DNA from 2 places in the Alkalimarinus alittae genome. Region 2 is predicted to be linked to the other one. Evidence: predicted binding sites of a transcription regulator. Region 2 holds the regulator's gene; the other holds the start of a gene.
The links. The regulator NrdR, encoded in region 2, represses ribonucleotide reductase genes. The targets are predictions, from matches to a motif close to AAACACNANATNTNGTGTTT.
Positions count from the first base shown of each region.

Region 1: a site for NrdR is predicted at 6,229-6,248, ahead of NKI27_RS07955 (adenosylcobalamin-dependent ribonucleoside-diphosphate reductase). Genes of this name have one in related genera too.

Region 1 is NZ_CP100390.1:1,742,405-1,757,575, reverse strand. Features, by position in the region: gene NKI27_RS07975 (efflux RND transporter permease subunit) at 1-2,813, opposite strand, end outside; gene NKI27_RS07970 (efflux RND transporter periplasmic adaptor subunit) at 2,813-3,877, opposite strand; gene NKI27_RS07965 (tRNA-queuosine alpha-mannosyltransferase domain-containing protein) at 4,114-5,226, opposite strand; gene NKI27_RS07960 (DnrP protein) at 5,235-5,438, opposite strand; gene NKI27_RS07955 (adenosylcobalamin-dependent ribonucleoside-diphosphate reductase) at 6,284-8,422, shown strand; gene NKI27_RS07950 (TSCPD domain-containing protein) at 8,519-9,205, shown strand; gene galU (UTP--glucose-1-phosphate uridylyltransferase GalU) at 9,471-10,304, shown strand; gene NKI27_RS07940 (hypothetical protein) at 10,474-10,995, shown strand; gene NKI27_RS07935 (hypothetical protein) at 11,101-11,370, shown strand; gene NKI27_RS07930 (helix-turn-helix domain-containing protein) at 11,402-11,851, opposite strand; gene NKI27_RS07925 (metallophosphoesterase family protein) at 12,067-14,004, shown strand; gene NKI27_RS07920 (CHAP domain-containing protein) at 14,076-14,879, shown strand.
Region 2 is NZ_CP100390.1:3,638,403-3,653,573, reverse strand. Features, by position in the region: gene gltB (glutamate synthase large subunit) at 1-2,048, shown strand, start outside; gene NKI27_RS16480 (FAD-dependent oxidoreductase) at 2,162-3,580, shown strand; gene hemE (uroporphyrinogen decarboxylase) at 3,807-4,874, shown strand; gene NKI27_RS16470 (bifunctional O-acetylhomoserine aminocarboxypropyltransferase/cysteine synthase) at 4,970-6,247, opposite strand; gene radA (DNA repair protein RadA) at 6,462-7,826, shown strand; gene NKI27_RS16460 (PilZ domain-containing protein) at 7,834-8,226, opposite strand; gene ettA (energy-dependent translational throttle protein EttA) at 8,362-10,023, opposite strand; gene glyA (serine hydroxymethyltransferase) at 10,211-11,467, shown strand; gene nrdR (transcriptional regulator NrdR) at 11,608-12,072, shown strand; gene ribD (bifunctional diaminohydroxyphosphoribosylaminopyrimidine deaminase/5-amino-6-(5-phosphoribosylamino)uracil reductase RibD) at 12,098-13,213, shown strand; gene NKI27_RS16435 (riboflavin synthase) at 13,231-13,902, shown strand; gene ribBA (bifunctional 3,4-dihydroxy-2-butanone-4-phosphate synthase/GTP cyclohydrolase II) at 14,085-15,171, shown strand, end outside.

The DNA.
Region 1 (15,171 bases), 1.9 Mb from region 2:
AACAACCCGGCCGTCACCCCTATTACCGCTAGTGGTACCGTTAGCCAAATAACCAATGTTTTCTTAATAGAGTTAAACAAGCAGATCACAATAAATATCATCAGCCCAAAAAACACCGGCAATGCTGCTGCAATTTGCCCTGACGCTTTTACAGACGACTCTTGCTCACCACCCCACGCCATATAATAACCCGGCATGCCTTCTATCGGAATTTGATCATTCCAACGAATCGGTACTGTTTTGGCGTTATATTTTTCACCTTCTTTAAGCGGTGATGCACCAGAATATTGTTCAAGATCAACCCCTATAGCTTGCTCGACCTTGGGTTTAATACGGGCAAATAACTCACTCGGTAACCCCGTACGTTGATCCACATGAATACGAATCATCGAAACTCTATTCCACCGCCAGATATGAGGGTCTTCAAACTCAGTTTCAAAACGAGACATCACCTGTCCAATAGGAATCATCTGCTGTGCTGCAGGGCTCCATATCCTTACTTGATCAAGACTCTCAAGATCTGCACGCTCGGACTCTGGGGCTCGAGCAATAATAGGTAGCAACTCATCCCCTTCGCGATAAACACCCGTGTTAATCCCTTCTACTGCGTATTTAAACGCATTAGCGACATCTAGCCGTTCTACACCTGCAACTGACGCGGGCGATTCTGAAAACTGAGGGCGTAATACTTTAACCTTACTGCGCCATTCATTTCTTACCGCTTTGGCATCAGGGTCGGCTTCAATTTCAACTAACGCTTTATTTGCTAAACGACGTAACTCACTGGCATCTGGCCCTAGTATTCTCAGCTGAATTTTACCCCCTGTAGCTGGGCCATTAACAAATAAACGAACGTTGACATTAGCCTCAGGAACAAACGCCTCTAGGTCTTCCTGAACCTGAGTCGTTAGCGCTGCCATTTTTTCAAAATCATCAATATCGACAATAATACGTGCGAAGCTAGCGTAATTGTATTCAGGCGTATAGGTCAGTAAGAAACGGATTTCACCACCCCCTACCTGTGAGGTCAAATGAGTAATAGGCGCATACTCTTTAAGCTTATCTTCAACTCGTGCCACTCGCTTAACGGTTTCATTAATGTCTGTTCCTTCTGGAAACCACAAATCTATATAAAACTGAGGACGAGTCGAATCTGGGAAAAAACTATTTTTGAGAAAACCAAAACCATACAAAGAAGAGCCAAATATAAGCAGCACCACACCAATAGTGACCCAACGGAAACGTATGCAACGATCTAGGAATGATCTATACGCTCTATAAAATGGCTTATCGTAGGGGTCTTCGGTTGCACCAGGCTTTTGCTTTTCGGGCTTTAAGAAGTATTCACATAATAACGGCGTTATCGTTACTGCTGTCACCCAGCTCATTGATAGTGAAATAAGAATGACAGTAAATAGTGACCGCGTGTATTCGCCAGTACTGTCGTCATTTGTACCAATAGCCGCAAACGCGGTAATCGCAATGGCCGTTGCACCCAGTAACGGTATCGAAGTTTGCCCTACAACAGCAATGGCGGCCTTTAATGCGTTCTCACCCTTATTGATTCTGATGCGGATTCCATCAGTCACCACAATTGCATTATCAACGAGCATTCCTAATGCGATAATCAATGCACCCAATGAGATTCGCTCTAATGTAATATTGAGCATCGCCATGAAGATAAATGTCCCCATGATGGTCACCACCAGAACGGCACCAATAATAAGGCCACTCCTCAACCCCATAAACAACAGCAAAATTAATACAACAATCACAACGGCTTCAATCAAATTGATTAAAAAACCATTGATAGCGTCAGTAACGGTATCAAATTGAATAGAGATTGGGTTCACATCGATACCCAAAGGAATATTCGGCATGATTAATTCTATTTTTTTGTTTAACGCCTTTCCCATTTCTACAACATTACCGCCAGAAGCTGTGGAAATAGCCAACCCTACGGCTTCTTTACCGTCATAACGTAAAAAGTTATCAGCTGGATCCTTAAAGCCTCGCTCGATTTTCGCAACATCACGTAAAAATATTTGGCTATTATTATCGCTTTGTCGCGAGCGGATTAGGAGGTCACCAAATTCTTGCTCTGATTGAAACTCCCCTGTTGGATTAAGTGCTATACGGTCAGCGCCAATGGTGACATAGCCCGAACTGATTGCTGTATTTTTTGCCCCTAACGCATGGTAGATATCATCAGGTGAGACGCCTAAATCAGACATTTTTTCTCGCAGCATTTCTATATATATAACTTCTTGCTGCACACCATAAAAGGAAATTTTCTTAACATCCTGAACCGTTAGTAGCTCACGTCTTAGGTATTTCGCTAGCTCATACAGCTCTGGATTGGTATACCCCTCTCCCGTTAGTGCGACAAAAACACCATATACATCGCCAAAATCGTCATTGACAATCGAAGGCCCGGCACCAGGTGGCAAGTGCCTCTGATTGTCGTTAACCTTTCTGCGAAGCTCATCCCATACTTGAGGTAAGCCCGTGGCATCATATTTATCTTTCATCGTGACTTTAACGATCGAAAGCCCACGGGATGACTTAGACTCGACTTTATCTAACTGCCCCATCTCTTGAGCTGCTCGCTCAATTAAGTCGGTCACTTCTTTTTCAACCTCAGCCGCTGATGCCCCAGGATACGAGGTAATCACCACCGCCTCCTTAATGGTAAACTCGGGGTCTTCAAGTCGGCTCAGATTATCAAATGCAATTGTCCCTACCACTGCCAAAATGACGGTAAGGGTCCACGTAATAACTCTATTACGAATACTCCACTCAGCAAGATTCATTAGTACGCTACCTTCTCAATCGGTCTAATGATTTTGCCTTCTCGCATTTTGGTCACGCCGCCCACAACAACCATATCCCCTAAATCAATACCGGTTACTTCAATTTCGCTTGAACCTTTTAAAGCTCCCATTACAACAGGCTTTTTCGTCACGCTCGTACTAGACTTATCGACAACCCACACAAATGCATTACTATCTTCATCTGCCACAACCGCATGTAGCGGTAACAAATAAGTACTGCTAACGGCATCGGTATTGACCTTTGAGGCCATCACTTTTGCAGTCATCCCAGGTAAAAGTGCAATCCCCTTGGTATCGTTCATGCCTAACACAACTTCAAAAGTTTGCGTGTTTGAATCTGCTTCGGTTGAAAATTCTTTCACAAATAGGTCAAACTGCTCATCTGGAAACGCATCAAATGTAGCGCTGACTTTTAGTGAATCTTTATCATTATTTCGTCTAGATACGAGGGATTCTGAAATGTTGATCACCACTTCCAACTGACTAATATCCTGCAAACTAATAACTGCTTGTTTAGCTTGTACATCTTGAAAGTTTTCAACATAACGTTTAGCAATCGTGCCTGTAAACGGCGCTTTAAGCTCTGCATCATCGAGTGCTTTTTCGGCTTTTTCTGAATTTGATCTTGCCACATCAAGCGCTGCTTTTAATTTGTCGTATTCAGCCTTCGATATAAACTTTTTAACCAGTAACCCTTCTGCTCGCTTAAAGTTTGATTCAGCATTGATTAAGTCAGCACGAGCTGCGCTTAAATTACTGCGATAGTCCCTATCATCAAGCCGCCCCAACACTTCTCCCTTTAATACTTTTTGACCTTCTTTCACAGGAAAGAATTTTAACTGCCCTGGCACCTGAAATGATAAGTTTACCCGCTGTGAAGCTCTTACTGTCCCAGGTAGCTGCCTGTTAACTTCATTACTAGCGCCTTTAACAATCATTATTTTTGCAGGCTGTATAATTTCTTTTGCAGAGCCTGTTTCTTCTTGTCCACAGCCCATTAATGCCAAGCTAATAACTAGAGGTATAAATCGTTGATAATGCATATAGATTCCGTCCACCGTCTATAAATGAGTAAGCAAGACTCTTCACACCTGTGAAATATGCTCAACCCGCGTTTATTTAGAGTTTGATATGTGATTATTTAATGAGAAGAATAGCTAATTAAGGTGTTTTTTTCACCGTTTTTCTCAATTAATTACGGTAAAAATGAACCATTTTAAAGGTCATAAGCCCTTGATAACACAAGATGATGGCGCGTTTATATAGATGTATATCGATATTAACAATTCAGAAGTGCTAAAATTTTGCTTCGATACATTGCCGTTAATGAACGCCAGCTATAACGCTGAAAATCTGTTCTTAACGCCGTATCAGGTGAAGGATAGGTTTTTAACAAACAATCCACTGCAGCAATAGACTCCTGCTCAGGAGAGTCTATATTTGACGCATATCGATACTTAACGGGGATCAACTGTCGATATGAGAGGCGGTCGGGCACCAATGGCAAGCACCCTGCAGAAACCGCCTCCATAACAGAAACCCCCTGAAACTCGTGTATTGCGGTTGATAAAACCACATCACACTGAGTCAATAACGCTTTATACGCTTGGCTATCTGCTAAATAACCAAATGTGTTGATATACGCTGAAAAACTATTTTTGATCTGTCTAAACTCATCGGGTACTTGCCTAAATGCTTCGCCCACAATATTTAGCTCAAATAGTACCTTTCTGTTTTTAAGCTCACTAATGAAGCCTAAAAGCCTATCGGGGCCTTTGTCATATTCCCATCGATGATTCCAGACCAGTTTTATAGGCGCGCACTGTTCTCGAATCAAGGGACGAGGTAACTCAAACCAGTCGTCATTAATAGGGACAGGTATAACAGATGACTTACTCGCTAACGTCTGACTCAGGCTCATCATTACATAATCGGGTAGCTTCCCCATTAAGCGATCGATACCCGCAAAAAATGAGTCTCGGTTAAATTCAGAATTGAAAAGAAGTGAGTCTGCGGACATCGCGGCGTACAGATTAACCATCTGAGGCTCGATACTGGCCGGCTGGTTTAGTGTTTTAGGGTATTCAAACTGGTTTTCATGAAAATACATGAGCGATGGCGTGGTTGCTAATGATGGAAAAATACCTTTAACGGTCGCTAAATCGACCATGGAGGTTGCAACAATAAAATCATAATCCCTCGAAAGTTCGGCGCTGTACTCAGCCAGAAAACTAATAGGGTTACCTCTAATGCGCCAACTGAAGTATCTGGCTGGCAGCGTCACAACAGTCCAGTCGTATTCAGCCAGATATTGCACTAGCCCTTCCCGCCAATAGCGATGACTGCCTGCATCATAGGCAGACAACAACAGCCCTTTCGCTTTTTTTGGCATGGCAGACGCTAGCGAGGAAGCCAAAACATCATGACAACACAAAAAACAGTCAGCAAGATCACCGCTGTTTTAAAGTTCATTCGCAGGCCGGCAATATAACCATCTCTAGCAGGCGATATAGCCATACCACACCGCTGACAGATAGGCGCCGACCCTTTTGCGATAGGCGCTTCTAATGGTGCCTGACAATTTGGACAACAACGTTCACTCATTCAAAAATCTCTACAAACCCAACTATCTCTAAATATTCATACTGCATTAGGTGGAGTATATATAATTTTGATAAGTATTGTTTGATCAGTATCAGGCTCTAAGCTGGGTTTTAGGTCGCACTACCGGAATAACTCAAATCGCCCCATCTAATCCCTAACCCCGTAACAAGCTTAAGCATATGAGAAATCAAAGTATTAGACCGCTTACTTAAATATCCACATAATATAAAAACATCAACTGCATATAAATAAAGGCAATTAACTGTCGGTGTTGTAAAACCCGCAACTTTAAGTGTCAAATAGTCTAATGACGACTAAAGAGGCACCTATAATGTCTAATGAAGCAAATCATTAAGCTTTTCATTTTATTCTCTGAGCTGAGAAGTAAACCACTTAAGGTGCTGATGGATCAGCACCTTTTTTATGTCAAGCAAAAGCACTATATATAGTGATTTTTACAAAAAATAATTCTCATCAATTAAATGGTCATTCTGTCATTGTTTAACTCTTTTTAACCCGTATAATGCCTGAACTCAGCAGCCACTATGTCTTATCGCAAGACGCTCAATCGTGTATCGCTGTACATAAAATAATAAATAATCAAACTTCACAAAACACTATATAGTGTTATACTCAACACCATCAAAGCGGATATATTGGGTTTCATCCAATTATTAACTAATAATAAGAACAAACTCCAACTTCGCTTTAAAACGCAATCAATTTTTTATATTTATCTCGTCAAATATTCGAATGCTCTAAAAACAAGGGCTCTCCTGTTAGTAACAACTAACACTACATATAGAGCCTTCGGTATTTGACCATTTTGTCGCTAGAGGGCTGAAATGAACGCTAAAGTTGAACCAATCACCACCCCCATACCCATGCAAGACGCTTCGCTGGATATCTGGAGCACTAAATACCAGCTAAAAACTAAAAATGGTGATCCGGTTGATAGCGATATCAAAGCCACTTACTCTCGCGTTGCAAAAGCGCTAGCAGAAGTCGAAAGCAAAAAGACAAAAGATAAAGTTCACAAAGATTTTGTATGGGCATTAGAGCACGGCGCTATTCCTGCTGGACGAATTATGTCTAATGCTGGCGCCGGAGATCACAAGCCTGCGACCTCTACCATCAACTGTACCGTTTCAGGCATCGTCAATGATTCAATGGACGACATTCTGTTTAAAAACCATGAAGCGGGCCTTACGCTAAAAGCCGGTTGCGGTATTGGTTATGAGTTCTCTACTCTACGCCCTAAAGGTGCCTATGTAGCGGGCGCCGGTGCAACCACATCTGGCCCTCTTTCCTTCATGGATATTTTTGACAAGATGTGTTTCACCGTTTCTTCAGCCGGAGGCCGTCGCGGTGCTCAAATGGCGACATTTGATGTTCATCACCCAGATGTTCTCGATTTTATTAGAGCTAAGCGTGAAGACGGACGCCTTCGTCAGTTTAACTTATCGCTTCTTATTACAGATGACTTTATTAAAGCGGTAAAAGAAGATGCCGACTGGAAACTATCATTCCCAGTAACACAAGAAGAACTTGATGAAGATGGTTTAGACGCAAGCGACACAACTAAATTCACTTATCGCGAGTTCCCGGTTAAAGACCAATATGTCACTAACGCTGCAGGCCTAGTTGCATGCCGCATTTACAGCACTGTAAAAGCGCGCTTCATTTGGGATAGCATCATGACATCTACATACGATTTTGCTGAGCCAGGGTTCATCCTGATCGATAAAGTCAATGAGATGAACAACAACTGGTTTTGCGAAAACATCCGCGCCACCAACCCTTGTGGTGAGCAGCCATTGCCACCTTACGGTAGCTGTCTATTAGGCTCTATTAACTTAACTAAATTTGTTGAGAAGCCGTTTACAGATCAGGCAACATTCAACTTCGATAAGTACCGTAAAGTAGTGGCAATTTTCACTCGTATGCTCGATAACGTAGTTGAGATCAACGGCCTACCACTGGAAGGACAGCGTAATGAAATCCTTAACAAGCGTCGTCATGGCATGGGGATTCTTGGCCTAGGCTCTACGCTCACAATGCTAAAAATGCCTTACGGCGACGAAGCCTCAGTCAAGTTCACTGAAGAAGTGAACCGTGAAATGGCGCTTGAAGGTTGGAGGCAAGCACTTGCGCTTGCAGAAGAGAAAGGGCCTGCACCTATCATGGATGAGACATTTACTGTCACTGAAGAAATGCTCATCAAACGTCCAGAAATGAAAGAAGACGGCTTTAAAGCAGGTGACAGCATTAAAGGTAAAGTACTACATGCTAAATACAGCCGTTATATGCAGCGTATTGCTCAGTACGAGCCAGAGTTAATTGAGAAAATTGCTGAAAAAGGCGCGCGCTTCACACACCACACATCTATAGCACCAACCGGTACTATTTCGTTATCATTGGCCAACAACGTTAGTAATGGTGTAGAGCCAAGCTTTGCTCACCACTATTCACGAAATATTATTCGTGAAAACAAAAAGACCAAAGAGAAAGTAGATGTATTCTCTTATGAGTTGCTTGCTTACCGTCACTTGATCAACCAAAAGGCCATGCCTTACAGTGAAGAAGCAGAGGCAAAACTACCTGAGTACTTTATCTCAGCAGACGAAGTAACGCCTAAGCAGCATGTTGATATTCAAGCAGCCGCTCAATTATGGGTCGACTCCTCAATATCCAAAACGGCCAACGTGCCGACTGACTTCCCTTACCCTGATTTCAAAGACATCTACATGTATGCCTACGAAAAAGGATTAAAAGGCTGTACTACCTTCCGCTTTAACCCTGAAGCATTCCAAGGTGTATTGGTTAAAGAGCAAGACTTAGAGAACACAACTTACGAATTTACACTAGACGACGGCAGTAAAGTAAGTGTAAAAGGAAATGAAGAGATCGAATACGATGGTGAAATTCATTCTGCAGCCAATTTGTTTGATGCTTTAAAAGAAGGCACATACGGCAAGTATTAATTCACAACCAAACGCGTAATACTGACAGTTCCTAACAACCAGCAAAGGGTCTGTCAGATTGATCTCAGTAACAATACAGACAACAGGCATTTGATTATGACCGTCAAAATAACTAAGAAAATTGTCGGCTACCAAGTAAAAAAAGCTGAAGCCGCTACACCTGAAACAAAAGCAGAGAACACATTCGCTCCAGTCGAGATGAATGAAAGCATCGCCCGCCCTGAGTTTTTACTAGGTTCAACCTATAAGATAAAGCCTCCGGTTTCAGAGCATGCACTGTATATTACGATTAATGACATCTTGCTTAATGAAGATACCGATCACGAAATTCGTCGCCCTTATGAAGTATTCATCAACTCTAAGTCGATGGAACATTACCAGTGGGTTATAGGCTTAACACGCGTTATTTCAGCGGTATTCCGAAAAGGAGGCGATGTCACCTTTTTGGTTGAGGAGCTTTCTTCCGTGTACGATCCCAACGGTGGTTACTATAAAAAGGGCGGCGTATTTATGCCTTCATTAGTAGCAGAAATCGGTGCGGTGATTGAAAAGCACATGAAGGCCATTGGTCTAATTGAAACAGAAGAGTTAAGCGATCATACCAAAAAGATCTTGGCAGAAAAGCGTGCTGAGTTTGAATCAAAGCAATCCAATAGCGCCAACGATTCAGATACCGCCTTCCCTGCAAACGCAACCGTATGTAAAAAATGTTCAACTAAAGCGGTCATTGTGATGGATGGTTGCAAAACCTGCCTGAACTGCGGCGATAGTAAGTGTGGTTAAACATATAAACAGCAAACTTCAGACTAAAAGCAAGACGCTCTAAAGTCCTGCTTTACTAATATCTCAAGTACCTGTTTTACTACTCAAGGAGGCATTAGCCTCCTTTTTTGTGCTCGGGCTTATCAGAATGCTTAATAAAACCACTTCAACCCTAAACATTCGGGTGCGACTCAATTACAATAGTCGCCAACGCGCTATCGACTGAGCTAGCCAACCAAAGAACAACGCATCAACATTTAGAGCAACACATCAACAGGAAGTTAGAATGATTAAGAATTGTCTATTCCCGGTTGCGGGTTACGGAACCCGCTTTTTGCCCGCTACCAAGGCAATGCCTAAAGAAATTCTACCTGTGGTCAACAAACCACTTGTGCAATACGCAGTAGAAGAAGCCGTAGCAGCAGGCATGAACAACATAGGTTTTGTAACAGGTCGAGGCAAGCGCGCAATCGAAGATCATTTTGATATTAGTTACGAGCTTGAGCATCAAATTCAAGGCAGCGGTAAAGAAGGTCTTCTCACCTCTATTCGTCACCTTATCGAAAACAATCAATTTTCGTTCACACGTCAACGTGAAATGAAAGGCCTAGGTCATGCCATTCTAACTGGTCGTAACCTAATTGGTGAAAACCCTTTTGGTGTAGTGTTAGCCGATGACCTTTGTGTTGTTGAGCCAGGTGAAGACGAAGTCATGACTCAAATGGCCAAGCTGTACAACCAATTTAGATGCAGCATTGTTGCCATTCAAGAAGTCCCAGAAGATGAAACCAACAAATACGGCGTTATTGCTGGCGAATGCATGAAAGAAGGCTTGTACCGCATCACAGATATGGTCGAAAAGCCTGATCCTAAAGATGCACCTTCTAACTTAGCCATCATTGGGCGTTATATTCTAACCCCAGACATTTTTGATATCATTGAAAATACACCGCCTGGCAAAAATGGTGAAGTACAGATCACTGACGCACTGATGACACAAGCCAGAAACGGCTGTGTACTTGCCTATAAATTTAAAGGCAAGCGATTCGACTGCGGTAGCATAGACGGGTTTGTTGAAGCGACTAATTACGTCTACGAAAACATTTACAAGAAAAGTTAATCTAAAAAGGGTGGGCAACCCCCACCCTTTTAGCACGCCCTCCCAGCAATATAAAAATCGTTTATTAGCGCTCCTTTATAGACCGTTTGGCTACATAACCTCACATTAACTGTGCTTACTTTAAATCTTGAACTAAGATAAAGTTAACACTGTGATGGAGGGTTATACGATGTGGTATTCTCTCGTAGGATTAGTTTCCTCTTTTATGTTCTCCCCTATAAGCCCGGGTGATACATCGTTCTATACCCACGGTTTTATGTTTAGCCCACCCATTTGTGAGCACAAGGTCGTCTTTCCACAACTCCCTCAACACATTGGAGTGCTGGCTGACGATGAATCAACCTATTCTGCGCAACTCTATTTGCCTAATACATTCATGAGAGCAGACTGTAAAAACGAACATCCTGATAAGCTCGCTAATAAATCAGATTGGTTAGAAATGAAGATGACTGACCATATACAAAGCCTCGGCGGAAACGCCCTTATTATTCTCAATTATTCTGTTACCGACAACCGCGCCAAGTTTTCAGCCCAAATATTCATGGATAATGAAAGCATACTGCTCAATGGTGCACTGTTTCTTGGAGGCGACACCCTCCTTACGCTAACCACGCTCGAAAGAAATAGGGTTCGCACTCAAACAGACACTAATCGCTTTATAGCCTCTACATTAATATTAAAGAACCTTTAAATTCGATCTACTATCAACCATAAAACCTACGCCAAAAAAAAGAGGATAAAGCACCCTATAAAAAAATAACTATAACTAAATAGATAAATAGAAAGTGAGATATTTATGGGAACGCCTACCGACGAAGAACTAAAGCACGCACTGAAAACGGCAATAGATATGCGCGAACAAGGAGAAGACCCACACTTTATTGCAAAGTCCCTACTTAATCATCATTATCGACTTAAAAAAATGGAGAAAGTAGTTGAAGCATCCAAGCTTTACTTAAGATCAGGACAGTCAACCATGGAGCACGCTAAAATGGTAAGGGCTCTGGAGCACTATGACAGGATTGATAATGAATCGACAGATTTCAATTCTTTTGGTTTAGATTAATCGATAAGGTTTGCCCGATTACGGGTAAACCTTATACCATCAACTGCAATATCAGCTTTTTATTTTCATCATCACTACGCCTATACCGCTTTAATAATTCAACCTCGTCTTCGGTAGGTAGCAGCTTTTCAATCTCGTTATGAAGGTAATCGAGTGACAAATTCACGTCATGCTCGTCTATAAAGGCCAAGCCAGGTAATTCTAGCTGCTCCTCACCTTCACGATCATAGTTAAGCGCTAATAAGGTTTCTAAAGGCGTACCCGTTTTAAGGCAAAGGTCTATAAGATTATCGATAGTAGGAAAGCATCGCTTTTCTGGCTGTTCGGACTCCCACGCCCTCACAACAGAAGCATCTACCTGACAAATAACGCTAATATCATCTTCTGTCAGACGCTTGTCTTCTCGTAGCTGTTTTAAATGCTTATAAAAGTTCCGCAGGTACTTCATATCTAGCCTTCCCGATAAATCAGCGTTAATCATACCAAACATCAATAGATTATGAATAGCTCTAAAAATCCATTCAGCTAACCTATGGCCACTAACCCTTAACCCTTAACCCTTAACCCTTAACCCTTAACCCTTAAAAAGACACTCACCTCTTAATCATTTGTATAACCCTATATAAAATAGCACTATTCTCGAGTATTTTTGCTAGACTAAATGTAGTTAATTTAGGAATAACAAGGAAACCTCAAATGGATGAACTGAATATATTAGCGGGTCCTATTCTGCGTCGCACAGAACAAAGCCGCGCTTGTATTTGGCTAGTTACCAACAAAGAAATCGATATAACCGGCATTCTCTATCAAGAGAGTAACAACTCACTACTAGAAATCGCCAATAGCCGTGCAAACAATGGCCACCAACAAATCCAAGTGTCAGATAGCTGCTTTGTGCACTTAATTCAAATAACAAGCTTAGAAGGGCTCCCCACTGACACCCGCCTTTTCTATGACATTTATTTCGGAGAGCCCGATAAAGGCATCAACCTAAATGCCCTTGGGTTAATCAAAACACACTACGATAACCCATCCGACGACGGCTACCTTAACCTGAATGGCCTGCCACTCCCTTCATTTTATATTCCTACGACCCTTAAGCGTTACCTACATGGCTCTTGCTTTAAGCTTCATGGAGACGGCCAAGAAAGCTTTTCAAAAGGCGAGCAATTACTTCAAGACAGCGTTGATAGCCCTATTTCAAAGCGACCCGCTTGTCTATTTTTAACCGGTGACCAAATCTATGCCGATGACGTTAGCAACACCACCATCAAACAATTAACCCAGTTTATAAGCAACACATTAAAAACAAACGAAGGCCAAGCTCCTTGGTTAGCAGACATCAAACCGCAGTTGGCTGTTGGTGAACGGGTATCTTTGTTTAGAAAGCGGTCTCATGCTCGTTTTAGAAAAGGCGAAAGAATTGGCTACCGCTATACGAAGACATTTACCTCAGGTGCAGCCGACAACCACCTTGTTTCGTTCTCCGAATTCTTTGGCCTTCACTTACTGTGCTGGAACCCAACAAACTGGGACGATAGTGTTTACTCAAACATAGGCATATCCGGTCATCGTATCCGACGCCTACTCGCGAATACCCCTACCTATATGATGTTTGATGACCACGACATCACCGACGACTGGAATATCAACCAAGCATGGCAGAGCACCGTTCAGCAAGACAATCTGACCCGAAAAGTTGTAAGCAATGGACTAGCGGCCTACTTTCTGTGCCAAGGCTGGGGCAACAATCCTGAGGCGTTCGATAGCGCCTTCATCAGCACAGTTCAAGACTATCTACACAACCTTTCAGCCCCAACACCTTTACAGAACGAGTCCTTCGAGACGACATTATGGAACTTTCATCAGTGGCATTTTTCAGTGCCGACCTCACCTGCCATCATTGCATTAGATACCCGTACAAACAGACGCCATAGAGGTAACAATAAAGTTTCAGGGCTTATTAATAATGCCGGATTTGCCGCTATACAGCCGCTATGGATAGAAGCAAACAAGCCATCCGAGATTATCTTAGTATCACCATCGCCCGTCCTCGGTCAGGAGTTTTTAGAGTGGATCCAGCAACTCATGACTAAAGTGGGGAAAATAAGTTCAGTCGATGCTGAATTTTGGCGCGGAGACAAGCCTACGTTTAACCAACTCATGCATACCTTAAACAACACCTTCAAACTAAAGCGATGCATTATTCTATCGGGAGATGTACACCACTCTTATGCATTCAAAGGCAGACTAAAACACAGCGCAGGCGAAACAATCCTCCAACAATTCACCTGTAGTGCACTGCGAAATAGAAGCCCCGCCTGGGATATTATCTATTCTCAGAAAAAACTTGATACAGCCAACTACGGCGTCCCTCGCAGCAGTATGCAAGGCTTCCACTTAAAACAAAAAGGCAAAAAGAAGCTCGGTGACGAATTCGGTGTAATTAGAACGCTACCATTAACATCTAACCTAAAGCTAGACATAGAGCCCATTACCAGTGATACAGGCCTAGCAGTCATCACCCACAACAGTATTGGTGAAATACATGACAAAGGAGCAACGATCAGTCAAACCACCCATGGTGCTTTGAGTACCCTCCTAACCGGTAAATATACCATGACATCAAACTAACCTTTTCAATCAATGAGTTAAGCCAGTGTTAACGACTTACCTTGAGCCCCACTCAATTTAGGGAGAGATCAATGACTAAACACGTTCAGCTTAAACGCCCAGCACCCAATAAAGATGTTGCGAAACTGCAGCATCTTCTTTCATCTCACGGGTATTTTTCAGACCAAATACCCTCACATGGACTCTTTGACGATACAACCCATGCCAATGTGGAGCTATTCCAACTCCAACATATTGGCCCCAACGGCCAAGCTTTAATAGTCGATGGAATTGTCGGTAAAAGCACGTGGTGGGCACTAGAAAACCCCAGCGGCACAGCGCAACGAAATCACTTTTCTGCCGTCACACCTAAAGGCTTAACCGATAAACGATTACAAATCCTTCAAGTCATCCAAGAAGAATATGCCAAGCCAGTATTCGAAGTGCCTGACGGCTCAAATCGTAGTCCTGATATTGATAACTATTGGGGCAACACCGGCGTCATCGGGCAACCCTGGTGCTGCGCTTTTGTCTCTTGGGTACTCGAAGACGTACTAGGCGAATACCCTATCAATGGCAAACACCACCTAGGTGTACAAAACATGTGGCGCGAAGCCCGTCGCCTCAAGCTAGAAACAAACCACCCCAAACCCGGTGATATTTTTATTCAAATTAAATCCGAAGGCAAAGGCCATACAGGCTTTATTATTGGCGTATCAACCGACAACACGGCTATATATACAGCCGAAGGTAACTGTGGCAACCGTTTAAAAATAGGTAAACGAGATATCCGCACTATTCAACACTTTATCGACTGCCTACAAGACCAGCAGCCTTTAGATTTTGAACGGGGAAATTTAACGGTAGAGGATGTAGGAGTAGATACGACACGGTGAAGAAATCACAAGAAGCGTGTTCATGATCTAAAGATGAGCCAGTTCAACAGGTAACATTAAACACGCGTCTTAGTGAACGAAAAACAGCAGTCTTGATGTAAAGAGGCACGACTGAAATCAGGGGTTGGTTAATCGAGAGAAGGAGCTTAGATGGCACACTGTCTCAGCTTATCAAGTCATACAATTATCACATGTCATCGTACTAGCGCTTGCAGTATCGCTAATTGTGTGGGGGTTAATGGCAAGAAAAGGCAGCCAAAATAAACAATCGACATATAGAAATCGAAGAACA
Region 2 (15,171 bases):
AAACGATACAGAAGGCGGTACAGACCGGTGATTATGGTGTTTATCGCGAATATGCATCCTTGGTTAATGACCGTCCAGTCGCCACAATACGTGACTTATTTAAACTTTCGGATAAGCAGAAGCCTATCGATTTAGCTGATGTAGAGCCGATGGAAAAAATAGTTGCACGATTTGACTCTGCCGCGATGTCGCTAGGGGCGTTATCGCCAGAGGCGCATGAAGCATTGGCTGTTGCCATGAATACGCTAGGTGGACGTTCTAACTCGGGTGAGGGGGGTGAAGATCCGCTTCGTTACGGTACCAATAAGCGTTCTAAAATCAAGCAGGTGGCATCAGGTCGATTTGGTGTGACTCCGCATTACCTTAGCAGTGCCGATGTTATTCAGATTAAAGTTGCTCAAGGTGCTAAGCCTGGTGAAGGTGGACAGCTTCCGGGTGGTAAGGTTAATAAGCTTATTGCGACATTAAGATATTCAGTGCCAGGTGTAACATTGATATCACCGCCTCCGCATCATGATATCTATTCAATCGAAGATTTAGCACAGCTAATTTTTGATTTGAAGCAGGTTAATCCATCAGCATTGGTTTCAGTTAAATTAGTATCAGAGCCAGGAGTAGGCACCATTGCAGCAGGTGTTGCAAAAGCCTATGCCGATTTGATTACGATTTCTGGCTACGATGGTGGTACAGCCGCGAGCCCGCTAACCTCTGTTCGTTATGCAGGCTCACCTTGGGAACTTGGTTTGAGCGAAGCTCAGCAAGCGCTTAGAGGTAATGATCTTCGAGGTAAGGTAAGACTGCAAACTGACGGCGGACTTAAGACCGGGCTTGATGTTATCAAAGGCGCCATCCTTGGGGCTGAGAGCTTTGGCTTCGGAACCATGCCAATGGTTGCGCTAGGGTGTAAGTATCTTCGAATCTGCCACCTAAACAACTGTGCGACAGGTGTTGCGACTCAAAATGAAAGTCTTCGTGACAAACACTTCATCGGTACGGTTGAAATGGTTATGAACTTCTTTAAGTTCGTGGCTGAAGAAACGCGTGAGTGGATGGCAAAACTGGGTGTTAGTACGTTAGAAGAATTGATTGGACGCACAGAGCTGTTAGAGGTGCTTCCAGGCAACACCAAAAAGCAGCAAAACCTTGATTTGTCGCCAATGCTTTTTAATGACCATGTGCCTGCCGATAAGCCGCAAATGTGTCAGGTCGAACGAAACGAGCCGTTTGATAAAGCCCTTCTTGCAGAGAAGATGGTTGCTGATATGGGTGAAGCTATTAAAGCCAGGTCGGGTGGGGAGTTTACGTATTCCGTCACTAACTGTGACCGCTCAATTGGTGCCAGACTGTCTGGAGAGATTGCTAAGCTTCATGGCAACCAGGGCATGAGTGACGCACCGATTAAATTGAACTTAAGTGGTACCGCAGGTCAAAGTTTTGGTGTTTGGAATGCGGGTGGTTTACATATGCACCTTGAAGGCGACGCCAACGATTATGTGGGTAAAGGCATGACAGGCGGTAAATTAGTTATTAGACCACCACAGTGCAGCACGTTTAAGACTCAGAATACCGCTATTGCTGGAAACACTTGCTTGTATGGTGCAACGGGCGGAAAACTCTTTGCGGCAGGTACAGCAGGAGAGCGTTTTGCAGTAAGAAACTCGGGTGCTCACGCAGTAGTAGAGGGTGTGGGCGATCACTGCTGTGAATATATGACAGGTGGTCTTATCACTATTCTGGGCGAAACCGGGTATAACTTCGGTGCCGGAATGACCGGCGGCTTTGCTTATGTTCTTGATGAGAAAAACAGGTTTGTTGATCAATACAATCACGAGCTCGTAGAGATTCATCGTATTACAAGCGAGCAGATGGAACCGTACCGCAATCATTTGCGTGGCGTAATTGAAGAACACGTTGCTGAAACGGGCAGTGAGTGGGCACAAAATATAATTGATAATTTCTATGATTATATTGTCCGTTTCTGGTTGGTTAAGCCAAAAGCTGCGAGCTTAAAGAACTTGCTTGACAGCACTACAGCCCAACCGCAGTAAACAGCGGTTATTTCACCACCTGAGCTTTCTAGCAATTTAGTTAAAGGGCTCAGGTAGAAAGGTGAAGGAAGGGATAAACAAGTAACGTGTTAGAGTTAAAGAGGCTTTAAGCGATGACAGATCGATTGAATAACGATTTCCAGTTTGTGGATGTAGGTCGAAAAGACCCTGAAAAAGTACCTGCAAGAATACGTAAAAAAGAATTTGGAGAAATATACAAGCCATTCGAAAAGCCAGAGGTAGAGAGTCAGTCTCACCGATGTTTAGAATGTGGTAACCCATATTGTGAATGGAAATGCCCCGTTCACAACTATATTCCTAACTGGCTGAAGCTTGTATCTGAGGGGAATATACTCGAGGCGGCTGAGTTATGTCATCAAACCAACTCACTGCCTGAAGTATGTGGTCGTGTTTGTCCGCAAGACCGTCTTTGTGAGGGTGCTTGTACACTTAACGATGGCTTTGGTGCGGTTACCATTGGTTCTGCTGAAAAATATATTACAGACACTGCATTTGCTATGGGCTGGCGCCCTGATATGTCGAATGTGGTTTGGACCGATAAAAAAGTCGCCATCATTGGTGCTGGGCCTGCAGGTTTAGGTTGTGCAGATATATTGGTCCGAAATGGCGTCAAGCCGGTCGTATTTGATAAAAACCCTGAAATAGGTGGCTTACTTACGTTCGGAATACCTGAATTTAAGTTAGAAAAAGATGTTATGACTCGTCGTCGTGAAATCTTTGAGACCATGGGTATTGAGTTCAAGTTGAATACTGATGTTGGTACAGATATTACTGTTGAGCAGCTTTTAGAAGAGTATGATGCTGTCTTTATGGGAATGGGCACCTACAACTACATGAAAGGTGGCTTCCCCGGTGAATCGTTAGAGGGCGTTCACGAGGCGCTGCCATACCTTATTTCTAATGTTAATCGCTGTCTTGGATTTGAAAAAGATGCTGCTGACTTTATCGACTTAAAAGGTAAAAGGGTTGTTGTTTTAGGTGGTGGTGATACGGCTATGGACTGTAACAGAACGGCGATTAGGCAGCAGTCAAAGTCGGTTGTTTGTGCTTACAGACGAGACGAAGAAAACATGCCTGGCTCGCGTAAAGAAGTGGTAAATGCTAAAGAAGAAGGCGTTCGCTTCATGTTCAATCGTCAGCCTGTAGAAATTGTGGGTGATGGTAAAGTTGAAGGCATTAAAGTGGTTAGCACTCAAATGGGAGAGCCTGACGAAAATGGCCGCCGAAGAGCAGAGGTGATTGAAGGCAGTGAAGAGATCTTGCCAGCAGACGCCGTGCTTATTGCATTCGGTTTCAGACCTAGTCCAGCACCTTGGTTTGAGGCGCAGAGTGTCGGTGTCGACGATGGTGGACGCGTAATTGCACCTGAAAAAAGTGAATTTCCGTTCCAGACGACTAACCCTAAAATATTTGCAGGCGGCGACATGGTAAGAGGTTCAGACCTTGTTGTGACGGCAATATATGAAGGGCGAACAGCCGCTGAAGGTATTTTGGATTATCTTAACGTCTAAGTAATCGCTATACTCGCTGAATCGTCAGCATCAGAAAGCATAAAAAGGCACGGTATTTACCGTGCCTTTTTTCTATCTGATGTGTGTAGTTAGATGATGCCTTTCGTTATATCGGGTATCATCAGAAAATAGCTAACATTTTGGCCAATTATTGATATTTAGCAATCGAATTATTTTTTTAGGCGGTATCATTCAGCCTTCGAGAACGTAAAAAGAGAGACATTACATGGGTGAGTTAAAAAATGACCGTTTTCTCCGCGCACTATTGAAAGAGCCGGTAGATACCACTCCGGTGTGGATGATGCGCCAAGCGGGTAGATACCTGCCTGAATATAGAGAACTTCGTAGTAAGGCGGGTGATTTTTTAAGTTTGTGTAAAAACGCAGAATTTGCCTGTGAAGTAACCATTCAACCATTGGAGCGTTTTCCCCTTGATGCTGCCATTCTGTTCTCGGATATATTAACGATCCCAGATGCGATGGGATTAGGTTTGTACTTTGAAACAGGTGAAGGCCCTCGTTTTAAGAAAATAGTGCGAACAGAAGCTGATGTAGATGCTTTACCCGTGGTGAAAACGACGTCTGATCTAGATTACGTTTTAAATGCAGTCACTACCATCCGGCGTGAGCTAAATGGTCGCGTTCCACTTATCGGCTTTTCAGGTAGCCCGTGGACGCTTGCAACCTATATGGTTGAAGGCGGATCATCTAAAGACTTTAGACACGTTAAAGCGATGATGTACGACAAACCTGAAGTGATGCATCAGCTTCTTGAAAAACTAACACTTTCAGTCATTGATTACTTGAATGAGCAGATTAAAGCCGGTGCTCAGGCAGTCCAGATATTTGATACTTGGGGTGGCAACTTAAGCCATGCAGCGTACCAAACATTCTCGTTGCAATATATGAAGAAGATTATAGATGGTCTGATTCGAGAGCATGATGGGCGTAAAGTGCCCGTTATCATGTTTACCAAGGGCGGTGGTCAGTGGTTGCCTCAAATGGCAGATGCAGGTGCTGATGCGCTAGGGCTTGATTGGACGACAGATATTGGTGTTGCTCGAGGATTGGTTGGCGATAAAGTAGCGCTACAAGGAAACATGGATCCAAGTGTTCTTTATGCGTCTCCTGCAACGATTCGAAAAGAAGTTGAAAGCATTTTAAGCGCTTATGGTAATGGTAGCGGACATGTTTTCAATCTTGGGCATGGCATACATCAGTTTGTTGACCCTGAGCATGCTAAAGCATTTGTTGAAGCCGTTCATGAACTGAGCCCTAAGTACCATCAGTCTTAGAGCACGCTCTTAACCTGCTAAGAACCTAAAAAGGCGGCCAATTTAATGGGCCGCCTTTTTTATAGGATCGTGTTCCACCTGTGTGTCGGTTGAGGTTACGTCTGAGAAGCCTCAAGAGACTGAACAATATCCTCTAAGATATCGTCAATATTCTCGATACCAATGGAGAGTCGTACCATATCTTCAGAAACACCTGCACTTGCAAGCTCTTCAGGGCTAAGTTGTCTGTGGGTGGTTGATGCAGGGTGGCATGCAAGAGACTTGGCATCACCTATATTTACGAGGCGAACAATAAGTTGTAATGCATCAATAAACTTCGAACCTGCTTCGATGCCTCCTTTTATACCAAATGAGAGAATACCAGAAGGGGTTCCCTTCATATATTTCTGTGCAAGAGCATGAAATGGGCTGTTTTCTAGGCCGCCATAATTAACCCAAGCGACTTCAGGTCTATTCTCTAAAAACTCCGCTACTTTTTGAGTATTTTCGCAATGTCTTTCCATACGCAAAGCCAGTGTTTCTAAGCCTTGCATAATCATTAATGCATTATAGGGGGATAGTGCGGCGCCCATGTTTCTGAGAGGAACTACTCGACAGCGACCAATGTACGCAGCAGGGCCAAACGCATCTGTGTAGACTACGCCATGGTATGACGGATCAGGTTCGTTCAGGACTGCAAAGCGTTCTTTATGATCAGCCCATGGAAACTTGCCTGAGTCAATAATGATGCCGCCAATAGTTGTTCCGTGGCCACCAATGTATTTGGTTAAAGCATGAATAACGATATCAGCGCCGAACTCAATAGGGCGGCATAGGCAAGGCGTTGCGACGGTATTATCAACGATTAGCGGGACGCCATGCTGATGTGCAACATCTGCGAGTGCTTGTATGTCGACAATATTACCGGCAGGGTTACCAATGGATTCACAAAATATAGCTTTAGTTTTATCGTCAATTAGTTCGGCAAATGACGCGGGGTTGTTTCCGTCCGCAAAGCGTACTTCAATACCTTGTTTGGGAAATGTGTGTGCAAACAGGTTGTATGAGCCGCCGTATAGTTGGCTAACGCTGATGATATTCTCGCCAGCTTCACAAATGGTTTGAATTGAAGCGGTAATGGCCGCCATGCCTGAAGCCATGGCCAAGGCTGCAACGCCTCCTTCCATTTGAGCCATGCGCTGTTCAAGTACGTCATTGGTAGGGTTCATGATGCGGCTATAAATGTTGCCAGGTACTTTCAAGTCAAATAGGTCTGCGCCGTGTTGAGTACTGTCGAACGCAAAAGAAGTTGTTTGATAGAGTGGAACTGCTACCGCTTTAGTCGTTGGGTCGGGCTTGTAGCCAGCATGAATCGCTATGGTTTCCAATTTCATGACTTATCTATCTCCTGAGTCATTGTTGTTAGGTTTGATTATTAGTATTTTTTGACCGTAATAATCGGTTGTCGCCTATCTGTTCGATCGTTTTGCCGTTATTATTATTTTATATTGTCTGAATGGGCTAAAGAGTAGCAGATATTAACCTGAATAATCGACCCATTCTGGTGCAAGGTTAATTTTAATTCTGCTTTAAAGATATGGGATAAAAATGGCGAAGGCAAAAACAGCTTATGTCTGCACTGACTGTGGCTCAGAGTACGGTAAGTGGCAAGGTCAGTGTTCAGATTGTGGTCAATGGAATACGATTAGTGAATTTAAAGTTGGCAAACCATCTTCACCGAGAAACGCTCGCTTTGAAGGTTATGCCGGTAAGCTTTCCGAGGTGCAATCGCTTGATAATATAAACCTTGAAGAGCAGTCTCGATTTACATCGGGGATTGGCGAGTTCGACCGAGTTTTAGGCGGTGGGTTAGTACCGGGTTCAGCCATACTCATTGGGGGCTCTCCAGGGGCGGGTAAGAGTACCTTGTTGCTGCAAACTATGTGTTATCTCGCGGGTAGTATGCCTGCCTTGTATATCACGGGAGAGGAATCATTGCAGCAAGTCGCTATGCGAGCTACGCGACTGGGCATTAAGACCAATAATTTACAGATGCTATCTGAAACCAATGTTGAATCCATTATTTCAGCCGCTCAAAAAATGCAACCCAAGGTCTTGGTGGTGGATAGTATTCAGGTCGTACATATGGAGGGGATAGAGTCTGCACCGGGCAGTGTTTCGCAGGTGCGTGAAAGTGCTGCGATGTTAACGCGTTATGCTAAGCAGACTGGTACAGTCTTATTTTTGGTGGGGCATGTCACAAAAGAAGGTTCGATCGCTGGCCCTAAGGTACTCGAGCATATGATTGATTGCTCTATCATGCTTGATGGCTCAGATGATAGTCGCTTTCGTACTCTGCGTGGAATCAAGAATCGATTTGGTGCAGTTAACGAATTAGGTGTATTTGCGATGCTAGAAAATGGCCTGAGAGAAGTCACTAACCCTAGTGCTATATTTCTCAATCGATCAGAAGAGCAGATGCCAGGTAGTTGTGTGACGGTTATTTGGGAAGGTACGCGTCCACTACTTATAGAGCTGCAGGCACTGGTTGATGAAAGCCAAATGAACTACCCAAAGCGGGTGGCTATCGGGCTTGATCAAAATCGCTTGGCGATGTTGTTGGCTGTTTTACATCGGCATGGCGGTCTGCACTGTGGTGATCAGGATGTCTTTGTTAATGTCGTGGGGGGCGTCAGGGTGACGGAGACCAGTGCTGACCTTGCGGCCTTGTTGGCGGTGGTGTCGAGTTTTAGAAGTATTTGTTTACCACAAGATATGGTGATTATTGGAGAGGTTGGGCTATCGGGTGAAATACGCCCAGTACCCAGTGGTCAGGAGCGAGTTCATGAAGCGGCGAAACACGGCTTTAAAAGAGCTATTGTGCCCAAGGCTAACGCGCCTAAGAAACCGATTGACGGAATGGAGGTTATAGCCGTTCAAAAGTTATCTGAAGCGCTTAACATTATCGGCTAACTCGCTTTTAAGTTATTTCTTGTTGATGGTGAGTGAGAGCACTTAGTTCTCTATTTAACAGCTCAGAATCACCAAGGTTAAGTTCTACCAGTCGTTTGAGGTGGGTGATACTATCAATGTCTATATACTCGCACTTAAACCCAAGGTGGCTTGACTCTTTATGGACCAATTTTATCGACATCACAATCGACTCGCCAGCGTCTGACAATGCAATAACGGCTTCGAAGGGGTTATCAAGGTTTGCTTGAGGTAAGTCTGGACAGTTTACCAGCATGCCACTTAAGGAAATATCAAGTAACTCGGCAGACCATTCTGACTCCCCTTGATGAAGCGTACAGTTTGCATCAAACAATATACGGCTAAAATGGCGTTTGTCGTCATTGGCGTGTTTGCTATCCATGGATCCCTCTAGTCAGTCTTTAAATGGTTAGCCTAACGATATCACTCTTAACTATAGCTGTATTTGACTGGAAGGCTAGTGAATGACTTTTAAGGCTGAGCGAGTCGTTTCAACCCGCTCAGCTAGCTTAGGGCTTTATGCTAGTTTTTTATATTTTAAGCGTTGAGGTGTTTTTGCTGATTCGCCTTTTCGCTTCTTCAGGTCTTCATCATAGTCAGAGAAATTACCTTCATGCCAGACCACTTCACTATCACCTTCAAAAGCCAGAATATGAGTAGCGATACGGTCTAGGAACCATCTATCGTGCGAGATAACAATAGCACAACCCGGAAATGCCAAGATGGCTTCCTCTAGTGCGCGCAATGTCTCAACATCGAGGTCGTTAGTCGGTTCATCAAGCAATAAAAGGTTAGCGCCTTGCTTAAGCAGTTTGGCTAGGTGTAGGCGGTTTCGTTCGCCTCCTGATAAGTCGCCAACGCGCTTCTGTTGGTCGTTACCTCTAAAATTGAATCGACTGACATAAGCTCTGGATTGAGTTTGGTAATTCCCGATTTGTAAGATGTCTTGCCCATCGCTGAGTTCTTCCCATACGGTGTTGTCGCTATCAAGATTTCGAGTTTGATCGACATAGGCTACCTCGACGGTCTCACCAATCCTGATGTCACCGCTATCTGGCTTTTCAAGCCCTGCTACCATTTTGAAGAGTGTTGATTTACCGGCTCCGTTACCCCCAATAACGCCCACAATGCTGCCAGGTGGCACTTTAAAGGTTAGGTCTTTAAAGAGGAGTTTATCACCAAAGCTTTTTTCAACCTCGTTGGCTTCTATGACTAAGTCGCCTAGGCGAGGTCCTGGTGGAATATATATTTCCATTGTCTCGTTACGCTTTTGGAACTCTTGAGAGTTAAGATCTTCAAAGCGTTGTAGTCGGGCTTTGCTTTTAGAGTGACGACCTTTAGTGCCACTGCGCACCCATTCTAATTCGGCTTTAATGGCTTTTTGGTGAGCGGCTTCTTGTTTGCCTTGCTGCTCAAGACGTTGGTCTTTTGCTTCTAGCCATTGGGAGTAATTTCCCTCATAAGGAATGCCGTAACCGCGGTCCAATTCGAGAATCCAGCCGGCGACATTGTCAAGGAAGTAACGGTCGTGAGTGATAGCAACTACGGTCCCTGCGTAGTCGTGTAAAAAACGTTCTAACCATGCAACACTTTCAGCATCAAGGTGGTTAGTCGGTTCGTCAAGCAGAAGCATGTCAGGTTTTGAAAGCAATAGCTTACAGAGTGCGACACGGCGTTTTTCACCTCCAGAGAGCTTGCTAACGTCTGCATCCCAAGGTGGAAGTCTTAACGCGTCGGCGGCTACTTCTAGTGTGCGTTCAAGGTTGTGGCCGTCCGATGTTTGAATAATCGCTTCCAGTTTTGCTTGTTCAGTGGCTAGCGCGTCGAAATCAGCGTCTGGCTCGGCATAGGCCGCATAAACCTCTTCTATTCTGACCAGTGCATCTTTGATTTCTTTAACACCGTCTTCAATGTTGCCTCTAACATCTTTTGTCTCGTCAAGCTGTGGTTCCTGAGGCAAATAACCTACATTGATGCCGGGTTGTGGGCGTGCTTCGCCATGAAAGTCAGTATCAACACCGGCCATAATGCGTAAAAGTGTTGATTTACCTGCGCCATTGAGCCCCAGTACGCCAATTTTTGCGCCAGGGAAAAATGAAAGTGAGATATCTTTAAGAATTTCTCGTTTAGGGGGGACAATTTTTCCCACTCGGTTCATCGTATATACGTATTGGGCCATTATTTTGAAACCTGTAAGTGAATAAGCCAAGGAATAGACGCAAAAACTAGCCGATAATTGAATGAATGGCAATAAATCGATGCTGTGTAGTGATGTATGGCGAAGATTAGTTTAAAATATCGCCTTTTTATTGGGTCTCGTTATAAAGCGAAGGTCCATCCATTGAGAATTAGGGTAGAGGTTGCAGATGTTTACTCGAGATATGACTATTGCTGGATTTGACGATGAAGTTTTTGCTGCCATGGAAGCAGAAGCTAAGCGTCAGGAAGAACATATTGAACTGATAGCGTCAGAGAACTATACCAGTCCTCGAGTCATGGAAGCACAAGGTTCTGTATTAACTAACAAATATGCAGAAGGCTACCCTGGCAAGCGTTATTATGGTGGCTGTGAGCACGTAGATATTATTGAGCAATTAGCGATCGATAGAGCTAAAGAACTGTTTGGCGCCGATTACGCTAATGTTCAGCCTCACTCTGGTTCGCAAGCTAATGCGGCTGTTTACATGGCACTTTGTGAGCCCGGCGATACTATTTTGGGTATGAGCTTAGCGCATGGCGGACACTTAACGCACGGCGCTTCAGTTAGTTTTTCTGGTCGTATCTATAACGCTGTTCAATATGGCTTGAAAGAGGGTACGGGCGAAATCGATTATGATCAGGTGGCTGAATTAGCACGTGAACATAAGCCAAAAATGATTGTTGCAGGTTTCTCTGCTTATTCGCGTGTTGTTGACTGGCAGCGTTTCCGTGAAATCGCTGATGAAGTCGGTGCGTATTTATTTGTTGATATGGCACACGTTGCAGGTTTAATTGCTGCAGGCGTCTACCCTAGCCCTGTTAATATTGCAGATGTTACAACCACGACGACCCATAAAACATTAGGCGGTCCTCGAGGTGGTTTGATCTTAGCAAGAGCGGACGAAGCACTTGAGAAGAAACTGAACTTTGCTGTGTTTCCTGAAAGTCAGGGGGGGCCTTTGATGCATGTTATTGCAGCTAAGGCTGTTTGCTTCAAAGAAGCCATGACTGAAGAGTTTAAAGTATACCAACAGCAAGTAGCCGATAACGCCAAAGCCATGGTTGAAGTGTTCATGGAGCGTGGTATAGATATCGTATCTAAAGGTACTGACGACCATTTGTTCTTGGTTGACTTGATCAGCAAGGATATTACCGGTAAAGATGCAGATGCAGCCTTAGGTCGTGCCAATATCACCGTCAACAAAAATGCGGTTCCTAATGATCCTCGATCGCCATTTGTTACCAGTGGTCTTCGTATAGGAACACCTGCTGTTACTCGTCGTGGTTTCAAAGAAGCCGAAGTACGTGCTCTGGCGGGGTGGATTTGCGATATTCTTGACGACATCAATAACGAAGACGTGATTGCCAGCACTAAAGCGAAAGTAATTGAGCTTTGTGCAAAGCACCCCGTTTATAAAGGCTAAGTGTGTACTAATCTAGTATGTACTAATCTGGTTCGTACTAACCTAGTTTATAAACGTAAGCGATAGGTGGGCATTGCTCACCTTTTGTATTAGTTCTCTAAGCGCTTCATCGAAGCTAACCCTCATCACAGGAAGACACCATGCATTGCCCATTTTGTAGTGCAGAAGATACCAAGGTTATCGATTCCCGTTTGGTTGCAGGTGGTGGGCAGGTAAGGCGCCGCCGTGAATGCCTATCATGTCGAGAGCGTTTTACAACCTACGAGTCTGCTGAGCTAGTTATGCCTAGAGTCGTTAAGCATGATGGAACTAGACAGCCTTTTGACGAAGACAAGTTGCGTGCAGGTTTTATCAAAGCGCTTGAAAAACGCCCTGTAAGCACTGAAGAAATAGAGCAAGCAATAAACCGCATTAAGCATCACTTGCGTGCAACCGGTGAGCGAGAGCTGAAGTCAATGGTTGTTGGCGAAGAAGTGATGACAGAATTAAGAAAACTAGATGAGGTTGCGTACGTTCGTTTCGCATCTGTCTATCGTAGTTTTCAAGACCTTAACGAATTCAAAGAAGAGATTGATCGTTTATCCAATCAGGACCAAAACGCCTGATTCTTTTGTGTGGATGTGATTAATAATGACTGACCAAGACCGAATTTATATGGCTGAGGCGATTCAGCTCGCCAATAAGGGGTTATATACGACAGATCCTAACCCGAGAGTAGGGTGTGTCATTGTCAAAGACGGTTGCATTGTTGGTAGAGGCTGGCACCAGAAAGCGGGACAAGCCCATGCAGAGGTAAATGCACTGCTCGAAGCGGGTGCGAAGGCAGAAGGCGCAACTGCTTATGTTACCTTAGAGCCCTGCAGTCATTTTGGTCGAACACCACCGTGTAGTAATGCATTAATTGAAGCCAATGTCAGTAGGGTTGTTGCTGCTATGCAAGACCCAAATCCGTTGGTTGCAGGCAGTGGATTTCAGAAACTACGAGATGCCGGCATCGTTGTTGAGTACGGTTTACTTCAAGCTGAAGCTGAAGCACTTAACCCCGGCTTTGTTAAGCGTATGAAAACAGGCCTTCCGTTGGTTCGGGTAAAACTGGGCATGAGTGTCGATGGTAGAACCGCCATGGCTTCAGGTGAAAGTCAGTGGATTACGGGTGCGCCTGCAAGACAAGATGTACAGCGGTTGAGGGCTAGAAGTTCGGCCATTATTACCGGCTCAGGTACAGTCAATCTCGATGACCCATCGCTAACGGTGAGGGCAAACGAGCTAGGCTTAGAAAACGCTGAAGCAATAGCGGAGCGACAGCCTTTAAGGGTGGTTGTTGATTCTGAAGGTGACATTACATCGGAATCAAAATTAGTAGAGTTGAGCGGTAAAATTGTTGTCGCTATGGCAGGCAATAAAGGGATCGAGCACGACTTAAAAAATTCAGACCAAATATCGTTTAAGTCATTTGCTGCTGATAACGGACGTGTTGATTTAAAGCTATTATTGAGCTGGTTGGCCGCTCAAGGCTGTAATGAAGTATTGATTGAGGCGGGTGCTACATTGGCTGGAGCTTTTGTGTATCAGCAACTGGTCGATGAACTTTGGCTCTATATGGCCCCTACATTGATGGGCAGTCGAGCTAGACCGTTGCTCAATCTTCCGATTGATAAGATGTCTCAACAAATACCGATGAAGCTCTTAGAGAGCCGAGTCGTAGGAGACGATATTCGTTTCATCTATCAATTAGAGACGGAATAACTTAAAAGGTAGCGTTGATGTTCACCGGTATTATTGAAGCAATAGGACGAATTGGCGTTATACGGTCTCAAGGTGGTGACAGTAGACTTTTTATCGAGACAGATACACTGGACCTTTCAGATGTTAAACTGGGCGACAGTATTGCGGTAAATGGTGTTTGCTTGACGGTCACAACACTCGAAAATAATGGTTTTTGGGCTGATGTTTCCAATGAAACCATGACGCACACTCGAATGAGTGGATATAGCGTGGGTACGCGCGTTAATTTAGAAAAAGCACTGACATTATCGACCCGATTAGGTGGGCACATGGTGAGTGGCCACGTTGACGGTGTAGGAGAGGTGGTTGACCGCTATGATGATGGACGATCTATTCGTTTTATTATCAATGCACCTGAAGACCTTGCAAAATATATTGCAGAAAAGGGCTCAATTACCGTCGATGGTGTCAGTTTGACAGTGAACTCTGTGTCCGGGGCTCAATTTGTACTCAATATTGTGCCGCATACGGCAGCAGAAACGGTCATTAATGAATATCGACAGGGTTGTAATGTTCACCTTGAAGTGGACTTGGTCGCCAGATATCTAGAACGGCTATTGACCTTTGGTGACGGAAGCACGTCGCCTTCAAGTGATAGTGGTTCAAAAATCAATATGGATTTTTTGGCGAATAATGGATTTTTAAAGTAAGAGTGTGGGTTTCTGACGCGTTGTTAGCTATTTAAAACCCAAGGGCTATAAGCCCTTAGATCGTTTGGCTAATGAATTATGCAGGCAAAAATCCAATAAACGATTAGACTTCATTGATAATGCTAAGGCTTATCACGAATGTCTGAAGTCTTAAAATGTTAAATTCTTGAAAGGGTGGCTCAATGGAGCTCAATAGCATAGAAGAGATTATTGAAGATATTCGTCAGGGTAAAATGGTTATTCTGATGGATGATGAAGATCGTGAGAACGAAGGTGATCTTATTATTGCTGCGGAGCAAGTGCGGCCTGAAGATATTAACTTCATGGCAAAGCATGCGCGCGGGCTTATTTGTCTTACTCTGACCGATGAGCGTTGTAAGTATTTAGGGTTGCCGCTGATGGTTCATTCAAACCAGGCGCAATTCCAAACCAACTTTACGGTATCAATAGAAGCAGCCGAAGGTGTTACAACGGGAATATCTGCAGCTGATAGAGCTTATACTGTTCGTGCTGCTGTTAGTCGAACGGCTAAGCCAGAAGATATCGTGCAGCCAGGACATATCTTTCCGCTAATGGCGCAGCCAGGTGGCGTACTTAGCCGAGCAGGGCATACTGAGGCGGGTTGCGACCTCGCTAGAATGGCCGGTTATGAACCTGCTGCCGCAATTGTTGAGATTATGAACGAAGATGGCACGATGGCCAGACGGCCAGATTTGGAAGCCTTTGCTCAAGAGCATAACTTGAAAATAGGTACCATCGCAGACCTTATTCATTATCGTGCCTTAAATGAAAAGACCGTTGAGAAAGTAGACGAGTATCAGATTGATACTGAGTATGGCGAATTCAAGCTGGTCACTTATAAAGACACGATTCAGGGTGAAACGCACCTTGCTATGGTGAAAGGCAATATTGATCAAGAAACGCCGGTTACTGTTCGGGTTCACATGGCTGACACTTTAAGAGATTTACTGGGTGCTAGACAGAAAGGTTCTTCTAGTTGGCCACTACATCGAGCACTTGAAAGGGTTGCTGCTGAAGGTGTAGGGGTTGTGGTTTTATTAAGCACCAACTCAGATGCGGATTTGGAAGCGCGTGTGACAGAGTTTTTTACCCCTAAGAAGACACGAGGCGCAGCGCAAGCAGGCTCTGGTGTTTATCAGACGGTGGGTACTGGCTCGCAGATTTTGAACGATCTGGGTGTGCGTAAAATGCAGCTACTTAGTGCGCCTATGAAGTTCTCTGCAATATCAGGCTTTGATCTTGAGGTTG